2 regions of the Marinobacter panjinensis genome follow, and region 1 is predicted to be linked to the other one. Evidence: predicted binding sites of a transcription regulator. Region 1 holds the regulator's gene; the other holds the start of a gene.
The links. Region 1 encodes sigma-54, which starts transcription at its own class of promoters, with help from an activator protein. Its sites were predicted from a motif close to ANTGGCATNNANNTTGCTNT; they were not measured.

Region 2: the regulator sigma-54 is predicted to act here: its motif matches at 1,628-1,647, upstream of glnK (P-II family nitrogen regulator).

Annotation. Positions count from the first base shown of each region.
Region 1 covers NZ_SZYH01000001.1:1,362,278-1,366,488, forward strand. The annotation lists gene lptC (LPS export ABC transporter periplasmic protein LptC) at 1-103, shown strand, start outside; gene lptA (lipopolysaccharide transport periplasmic protein LptA) at 87-698, shown strand; gene lptB (LPS export ABC transporter ATP-binding protein) at 676-1,401, shown strand; gene FDP08_RS06160 (RNA polymerase factor sigma-54) at 1,521-3,050, shown strand; gene hpf (ribosome hibernation promoting factor) at 3,080-3,388, shown strand; gene ptsN (PTS IIA-like nitrogen regulatory protein PtsN) at 3,485-3,955, shown strand; gene rapZ (RNase adapter RapZ) at 3,984-4,211, shown strand, end outside.
Region 2 covers NZ_SZYH01000001.1:3,464,127-3,468,337, reverse strand. The annotation lists gene FDP08_RS15875 (YifB family Mg chelatase-like AAA ATPase) at 1-1,032, opposite strand, end outside; gene FDP08_RS15870 (accessory factor UbiK family protein) at 1,092-1,346, opposite strand; gene glnK (P-II family nitrogen regulator) at 1,757-2,095, shown strand; gene FDP08_RS15860 (ammonium transporter) at 2,168-3,448, shown strand; gene speE (polyamine aminopropyltransferase) at 3,675-4,211, opposite strand, start outside.

The DNA of each region.
Region 1 (4,211 bases):
TGCGGTCAGCCTGACCACAGCTACTGGAATGAAGGCCTGGATTGATGACCGCATTCTTGAACTCGACTCGCAGGTGGAAGGACGCTATGAGCCTGGCAAGTAAATCTGATCTCCGCTGCAGGCCCCGTTGGCCCGCACCGAAATCGTTGGTACTGGCTGCTGTTTGCCTGGCACTGGCAGCGCCCACAGCCCTGGCGTTCGACATGGAGTCTGACCAGCCCATCAGGGTCAATGCTGACAGCGCACGACTGGATGACGGCCAGGGTATCGCAACCTATACCGGCGACGTGGAAATGACCCAGGGCCAGACCAACCTGACCGCCGACAAGGTTGTACTTTACCGGGACGAGAGCGGTGTCAGCCGCATTGAAGCAACCGGCCAGCCAGCTCATTACCGGCAGCCAGCAACGGAAGGACAGGGAGAAACAGATGCCCGCGCCCTGACGATCACCTGGTCAGCCGCCGAAAACCGGGTCACCTTCGAACGTGAGGCGGTTATTGAGCAGGACGGTAACCTGTTCCGCGGGGATGTTATCCACTACGACAGTGCCGAACGCGTTGTTACCGCCGAAGGCGCTGCTGACGCGGGCGAAGGCAGTGGCCGTGTGGAGATGGTCATACAACCCCGCAACAGAACCAGCAACTCTCCCAGCAACCCCGACAGACAGGATACCGATGGCAGTTCTCAGAGCCAGTAACCTGGCAAAAAGCTACAAGCAGAAGAAAGTTGTCATCGACGTTTCCCTGCAGATCCGCAGCGGTGAAATTGTCGGCCTCCTGGGCCCCAACGGCGCCGGCAAGACCACCTGCTTTTACATGATTGTAGGGCTGGTTCCCGCCGACAATGGCCGGATCACCATCGACAACCAGGACATCACGCCACTACCAATGCATGGCAGGGCCCGCAAGGGTATCGGCTATCTGCCCCAGGAAGCGTCGGTGTTCCGCAAACTGACCGTACGTGACAACATCATGGCCATTCTGGAGACCCGCCGCGAACTTAACCGCAGCCAACGGGATGCCAAGCTGGAAGAGTTGCTGGAAGAGTTTCATATCACCCACATCCGCGACAGCCCCGGTATGGCGCTGTCGGGTGGTGAGCGCCGGAGAGTGGAAATCGCCCGGGCCCTGGCAATGGAGCCGGCATTTATTCTTCTGGATGAACCCTTTGCGGGGGTAGACCCGATCTCGGTGAGCGACATCAAGCACATTATCCGCCACCTGCGGGACAAGGGCATTGGCGTGCTGATCACCGACCACAACGTGAGGGAAACACTCGACATCTGTGAGAACGCCTATATAGTCAGCGGAGGCCATATCATCGCATCCGGCAACTCGGAAGCCATTCTTGCCAACCAGCAGGTCAAGGAAGTGTATCTAGGCAATGAATTTCGCCTGTAGTACACTCGGCAAAGAACTTGCTTGGCACGGCAAGTTGCCAGCATACAAAGAGTTTTTATGCAACCCCAACTCCCCGGAAAGGCCGAGAGCGACCGAGTGACGGATCCTGAACTATGGTTATGAAAGCCTCATTACAGTTAAAGCTGGGTCAAAGCCTGACCATGACGCCCCAGCTGCAACAGGCTATCAGGCTACTGCAGCTCTCCACCCTCGACCTCCAGCAGGAAATCCAGCAGGCGCTGGAATCCAACCCCATGCTGGAAACCTCGGAAGACGACGATAACCAGAATCCGGAATCCACGGAAAACGAGAACGACACCGCCGCCGAAGCCTCATCGACAGAAGAGTCAAACACCGCCTCCGAATCGTCTTCAGACTGGGATGAATCCGAAAACGGGCCTGACTGGTCGTCAGAGACCGACAGTCCCGACACCATCCCCGATGACCTTCCGGTCGACACAGCCTGGGACGACATCTACCAGTCGGCACCCGCGTCATCGGCCCGTAACGACGATGAAAACGACAACGATTTTGAAACTCGCAACTCGCCTACGGAAACCCTGCACGATCACCTGGAGTGGCAACTGAACCTGACGCCCCTGAGCGAACGGGACCAGGCCATCGCCCACGCGCTGATGGATGCGGTTGATAATCACGGATACCTTACCTCTCCGCTGGAAGAAATCCATTCGGGGATGATGGACGAGTCTGATGAAGACCCGCTTGAAATGGATGAGGTGGAAGCCGTACTTCACCGGTTGCAGCATTTCGATCCGCCTGGTGTCTTCGCCCGGAATCTTCAGGAATGTCTGCTGATCCAGTTGAACCAGCTGCCACCGGATACCCCGTGGCTCGCCCAGGCACGGCTGGTGATCACCCACTACATTAACCTGCTGGGCAATCGTGATTACGCACAACTGCTGCGCCGCAGCCGCCTGAAGGAAGATCAGTTGCGGGACGTTCTGGCCCTCATTACCGGGCTGAATCCGCGCCCGGGCGATACCCTCGACCAGGCCGAACCAGACTACGTCATCCCGGACGTGATCGTGCGCAAGCACAACGAACGCTGGCGGGTAGAGCTGAATCCGGAAATTGCACCGCGCATTCGTGTCAATGCCAGCTATGCTTCACTTATAAAGCGTGCGGACAGCAGTGCCGACAACACTTACCTGCGAGACCAGCTGCAGGAAGCGAAATGGTTTATCAAGAGCCTGCAAAGCCGTAACGAGACTCTGCTCAAGGTAGCCACGCGAATTGTCGAGCACCAGCAAGGATTCCTGGATCATGGCGAGGAATACATGAAGCCACTGATCCTGTCGGACATTGCCCAGGCGGTGGAAATGCATGAGTCGACCATTTCCAGGGTGACCACCCAGAAATACATGCACACGCCGCGTGGCATATTTGAACTCAAGTATTTTTTCTCCAGCCATGTCAGCACTGACGAGGGCGGAGAATGTTCCTCTACGGCAATCCGGGCGATGATCAAGAAACTGATTGCAACGGAAACCCCGAAAAAGCCATTGAGCGACAGTAAAATTGCAGCCATGCTAGGAGAACAGGGTATCAAGGTAGCGAGACGAACCGTGGCCAAGTACCGTGAGGCAATGCACATTCCTCCGTCCAACGAAAGAAAGCGACTGGTGTAGTAGTAAACATCCGATAACAGGAGAAGCCTATGCAACTCAATATTTCAGGCCATCACGTAGAATTGACTCCCGCACTGAAAGATTATGTAACAGGCAAGTTTGACAAGCTTGAGCGTCACTTTGACCACATCAGCAACTGCCAGGTCACCCTTGAGGTGGAAAAAGTGCGCCAGATGGCGGAAGCTACGCTACACGTGATAGGTGGTGAGATTCACGCAAAGGCCGAAAACAGCGATATGTATGCCGCCATTGATGCTCTGGTGGACAAGCTGGACAGGCAGATCCTTAAGCACAAGGAAAAGAACGTTGACCGGATGCACGGAAACGGAGCCCGCTAGGGCGACCTGTTTGGTGCATAACAGTTAATCGAGCTGCGGCGCCGGCTTCGTTACAAAAGCTGCCGCAGCCTTTTTTTACGGAACTGCAGTCGATTCATGACCGACACATCCCTGACTATCGAGAACATACTCGCGCCGGAGCTGGCCCTTTGCAGGATGCCCGCCTCCAGCAAGAAGCGGGTTATGGAAACCATTGCGGAGCAGATCCAGCAACATGATCCGTCGCTCAGTGATACCGCGATATTCAACAACCTCGTTGCCCGGGAGCGACTGGGGAGCACGGGTATTGGCCAGGGTATCGCCATTCCCCACTGTCGCCTGGAAGGGCTCGATCACGTTGTGGGGGTATTGCTGACCCTGGAAGAAGGCGTGGCCTTCGATGCCATCGACAACCAGCCGGTAGACCTGGTGTTTGCCCTGATTGTTCCCAAGGAAGCGACCAGTGAACACCTTGAACTGCTGAGCCAGCTGGCCGAAAAGTTCAATGTACGGGCATTCTGCGATCAACTCCGCCAATGTACCGATGCGGACTCTCTCTATCGCCGGATGACGGCCGAAGGAAACTGAGCCGCTCCGGATTCGAGGTGAATGGGTTATGAAACTGATCATCGTCAGCGGCCGGTCAGGCTCCGGTAAAAGTACCGCCCTGCACGTGCTGGAGGACCTGGGTTTCTATTGCATCGACAACCTGCCCATCGGGTTGCTCTTCCCCCTGACGCGGGAAGCCACCACCCAGAGCTCACCGGGCCGGCTGGGCAAGATGGCGGTGAGCATCGACGCACGCAATCTGTCCGGCGAGCTCAGTAACTTTGAAGACATCTAC
Region 2 (4,211 bases), 2.1 Mb from region 1:
CATGGCCGCCACCACCTGAAACCGGGCGGGAAAAGTCACCTGCCTCGCGGCACGGCTGATGGCAATCTCGCCGGACTCCATGGGTTCTCTCAGTACTTCCAGCACCCGGCGCCCAAACTCCGGCAGTTCGTCCAGAAACAATACGCCACGGTGAGCCAGTGAGATTTCACCAGGCCGCGGACTACTGCCCCCACCCACCATGGCAACGGATGAGGCGGTATGATGCGGTGACCGGTAAGGTGGCCGGCACCAGTCCTCGTCCTGAACCGGCAATCCGGCCACCGAGTGGATACTGGCCACCTCCAGGGCGGACTCCGTGGTCAAGGGGGGCAGAATGCCGGGCAGACGGCTGGCGAGCATGCTCTTTCCGGTACCCGGCGGGCCAAACATCAGCAGGTTATGGCCACCCGCCGCCGCTATCTCCAGCGCCCTGCGCGGCACGTTCTGGCCACGCACATCGGCCAGGTCCGGACCGGGCCTGGCACTCTGCTCTGCCACAGCAGCCGGAACCGGGGAAATACGGGCCCGATCACACAGGTGCTCACACACCGTCAGCAGATGGGCTGCTGGCAACACGTCGTCCTGGCTGGCAAGCGCGGCTTCGGCGGCATTGGCCTGGGGAATCAGCAGCTGGCGCCCTTCTTTACGGGCTGCCAACACGGCAGGGAGCACGCCCTTCAGGGGGCGCAGCGCACCATCAAGGGACAACTCGCCCACACACTCGTATGTCGCAAGGCTTTCCGCCGGAATCTGTCCGGAAGCGGCGAGGATGCCCAGGGCAATGGGGAGGTCGAAGCGGCCACCTTCCTTGGGCAAATCAGCGGGAGCCAGATTGATTGTGATTCTGCGGGCGGGAAAGTCGAAGCCGGCATTGAGCAACGCGCTGCGGACACGCTCCCTGCTTTCACGAACTCCGGTTTCCGGCAGCCCGACAATGGAAAGTGCCGGCAGGCCGCCGGACAGGTGGACTTCAACAGTAACGGATGGCGCGGATACGCCAATGCTGGCGCGGGTATGGACGACGGCAAACATGACAACCTTCCATGGTTATGGGTATTGGCGGCTCAGCCGCCTGACGGGCTTCCTGCCTGTCAGCTCTTCGGGGACTGCTGCTCCAGCTCGGCCACACGCTTTTCCAGCGCCTCGACCTTTTCACGGGTTTTCATCAGGACCGCCTGCTGGGCATCAAATTCGTCACGGGTTACCAGCTCAAGGCGCGACAGCACGGTCATTACCGTCGCCCGGGCCTGGGCTTCGAAGTCCTCACGGGCGGCACGGGCCATATCGGGAACAAACTGGCCGAACTGACCCTGAAGCTGGGTAAAGAAATCCTGTGGACCTTTCACAAATCACCTCGCTGGCTTGAACACTTTGAGTTCTGTTGAACTCTCCAGAACCCGCCCGGAACTGGCACCGGTACGAAGGTCGGAAGTGTAACACATTGCCTGCCCTGCCATACTGTACCCTATCGGCAGTATAATGCCGCTGAGGCAGCTTTTAATGATTGCACCTGACTTGTGCATCATTATGGTTCGCTTCCGACAGGTCAGCCCCGAAATGGTGCAGCCTGACGATCCATTTTGGATCAGCATATACTCAAGATGCTGATATTATTGTTATTTTTTGCGTTGGCACACACGATGCTAAAAGCCTTGTACGCAATCCGCACAATTGGTGTGCGAGGTGGCAGCATCCCGACCTCAACAACGGACCGAAGAGTTCCAGGCGTTGAGACGGCTTTACCAAGGAGAAAGCAATGAAACTTGTGACAGCGATCATCAAGCCTTTCAAGTTGGATGATGTCCGTGAGGCACTATCCGAGATTGGCGTACAAGGCGTAACGGTCACTGAAGTCAAAGGCTTCGGTCGCCAGAAGGGCCATACCGAACTCTACCGTGGCGCAGAATACGTGGTGGACTTTCTGCCCAAGGTCAAGGTTGAAGTTGCTATCGGCGACAACCTGCTGGACCAGGTCATCGAATCCATCACCAAGGCCGCCAACACCGGAAAAATCGGCGACGGCAAAATTTTCGTGACCGAACTGGAACAGGCTATCCGGATACGGACCGGGGAAACCGGCGAAGAAGCGGTCTGATTACAGCCTGATCAACCAGACAGCCAACGCAAAAAACTTATAACTTGAAAAGCCTCGTGCGGAGGGCTTCACATGGAAAGCAATCTTAATTATATCTTTGAACTCCAGTATGCGCTGGATACCTTTTACTTCCTCATTTGCGGTGCCCTGGTCATGTGGATGGCCGCGGGTTTCTCGATGCTCGAGGCAGGCCTGGTGCGTGCCAAGAACACCACTGAAATCCTGACCAAGAACGTCTCCCTGTTTGCAGTAGCCTGTACCATGTATCTGATCGTCGGCTACGACATCATGTACGATGGCGGACTCTTCCTCAGTGGCGTTACCACTGTCGCGCAAATGGACGACGCGGCCATTGCCGGAGTCCTCGCAGCTTCCAATGAAGCCGGTTTCGGCGAGATGGGTGAATACGCAGGCGCTTCGGACTTCTTCTTCCAGGTGGTTTTTGTTGCCACAGCCATGTCCATCGTTTCCGGTGCCGTCGCTGAGCGCATGAAACTCTGGGCCTTCCTCGCGTTTGCCGTTGTTATGTGTGGTTTCATCTACCCGATGCAGGGTTCCTGGACCTGGAACGGCGATGCTGTTTTCGGCATCTACGAGCTCAGCTACAGCGATTACGCCGGCTCCGGTATCGTGCACATGGCTGGTGCTGCTGCTGCCCTGGCTGGTGTTCTGCTGCTGGGCCCCCGTAAAGGCAAATACGGGTCAAAGGGTCAGATCAATGCATTCCCGGGCGCAAACCTGCCGCTGGCAACTCTCGGTACCTTTATCCTGTGGATGGGCTGGTTCGGCTTTAACGGCGGCTCTACCCTGAAGCTGGGTGGTATCGGTGTGGCCAACGAGGTTGCCAACGTGTTCCTGAACACCAACGCAGCTGCAGCCGGCGGCCTGATCGGCGCACTGATCCTCGCCCGCATCATGTTCGGCAAGGCTGACCTGACCATGGCCCTGAACGGTGCCCTGGCTGGTCTGGTAGCCATCACGGCCGAGCCTGCTGATCCTTCACCCCTGCTGGCGACCATCATCGGCGCTATCGGCGGCATCGTTGTGGTGTTTTCGATTGTCACTCTCGACAAGATGCGTATCGATGATCCGGTCGGTGCCATCTCGGTGCATGGTGTGGTTGGCATCTGGGGTATCTTCGCGGTGCTGCTGTCCGACGCGGATGCGACCTTTATGGGTCAGCTGGTCGGATTGCTTACCATCTTCGTCTGGGTCTTCGGCACCAGCCTGATTGTCTGGGGCATCCTCAAGGCGGTCATGGGTATCCGGGTTACCGAGGAGGAAGAGTACGAAGGTGTGGATCTGTCAGAGTGTGGCATGGAAGCCTATCCGGAGTTCGTCAGCAGCAAGTAACATCGGCTGACACCGGATCAAAAGAGGGGCGCCTGCGGGCGCCCTTTTTTTGACTTAGTAGGTCGGATTAGCAAAGCGTAATCCGACGCGCAGACCTGAGAGCATGCCGGAGGTGGGAGGGGGCCTTTCCGGGATACGCTGTGAATACGTCCCTGTACGCTCGACAAAAACATCCATGTTTTTGTCGAGCCCGGAAAGGCCCCCCTCCCACCTCCTCCGCCAACTCTTATCGTTCGCTCGACATCACCTCATCCTCCAACACATCCACCATAAACTGCGGCAAAGCCAGCGCCCCCCGATGGATATCAGCGTTGTAATAACGAGTCACAAACGGCCGCTGATCGGCATCTTCCTCACGGAAGTAAACCACCGGCTTTTCCTTCCCCGCCATAGTGCAACTCCACCACCCGGTAGGATAAACCGGCTGCGGAAAAGGCAGGGTGCGCACATGGTCAAACCCGGCCTTTTTCATGTCGTCGTGGATAGTCTTGATGATGGTGTTGGTGTGCAGCAGCGGCGACTCGCTCTGCTGGACGATGATGCCGCCCTCACGCAGCGCAATCATGCAGTCGCGGTAGAAGTCCAGCGCAAACAGGCCCTCGGCAGGTCCAACAGGATCGGTGCTGTCGATGATGATGACATCGAGGCTTTCAGGCACGGCGTCACGAACCCACTGGATGCCGTCGCCGAAGAAGAAGTTGGCGCGGGGGTCGGTGTTGGATTCGCACAGTTCGGGGAAGTACTGTTCCGAAAGGCGGGTGAC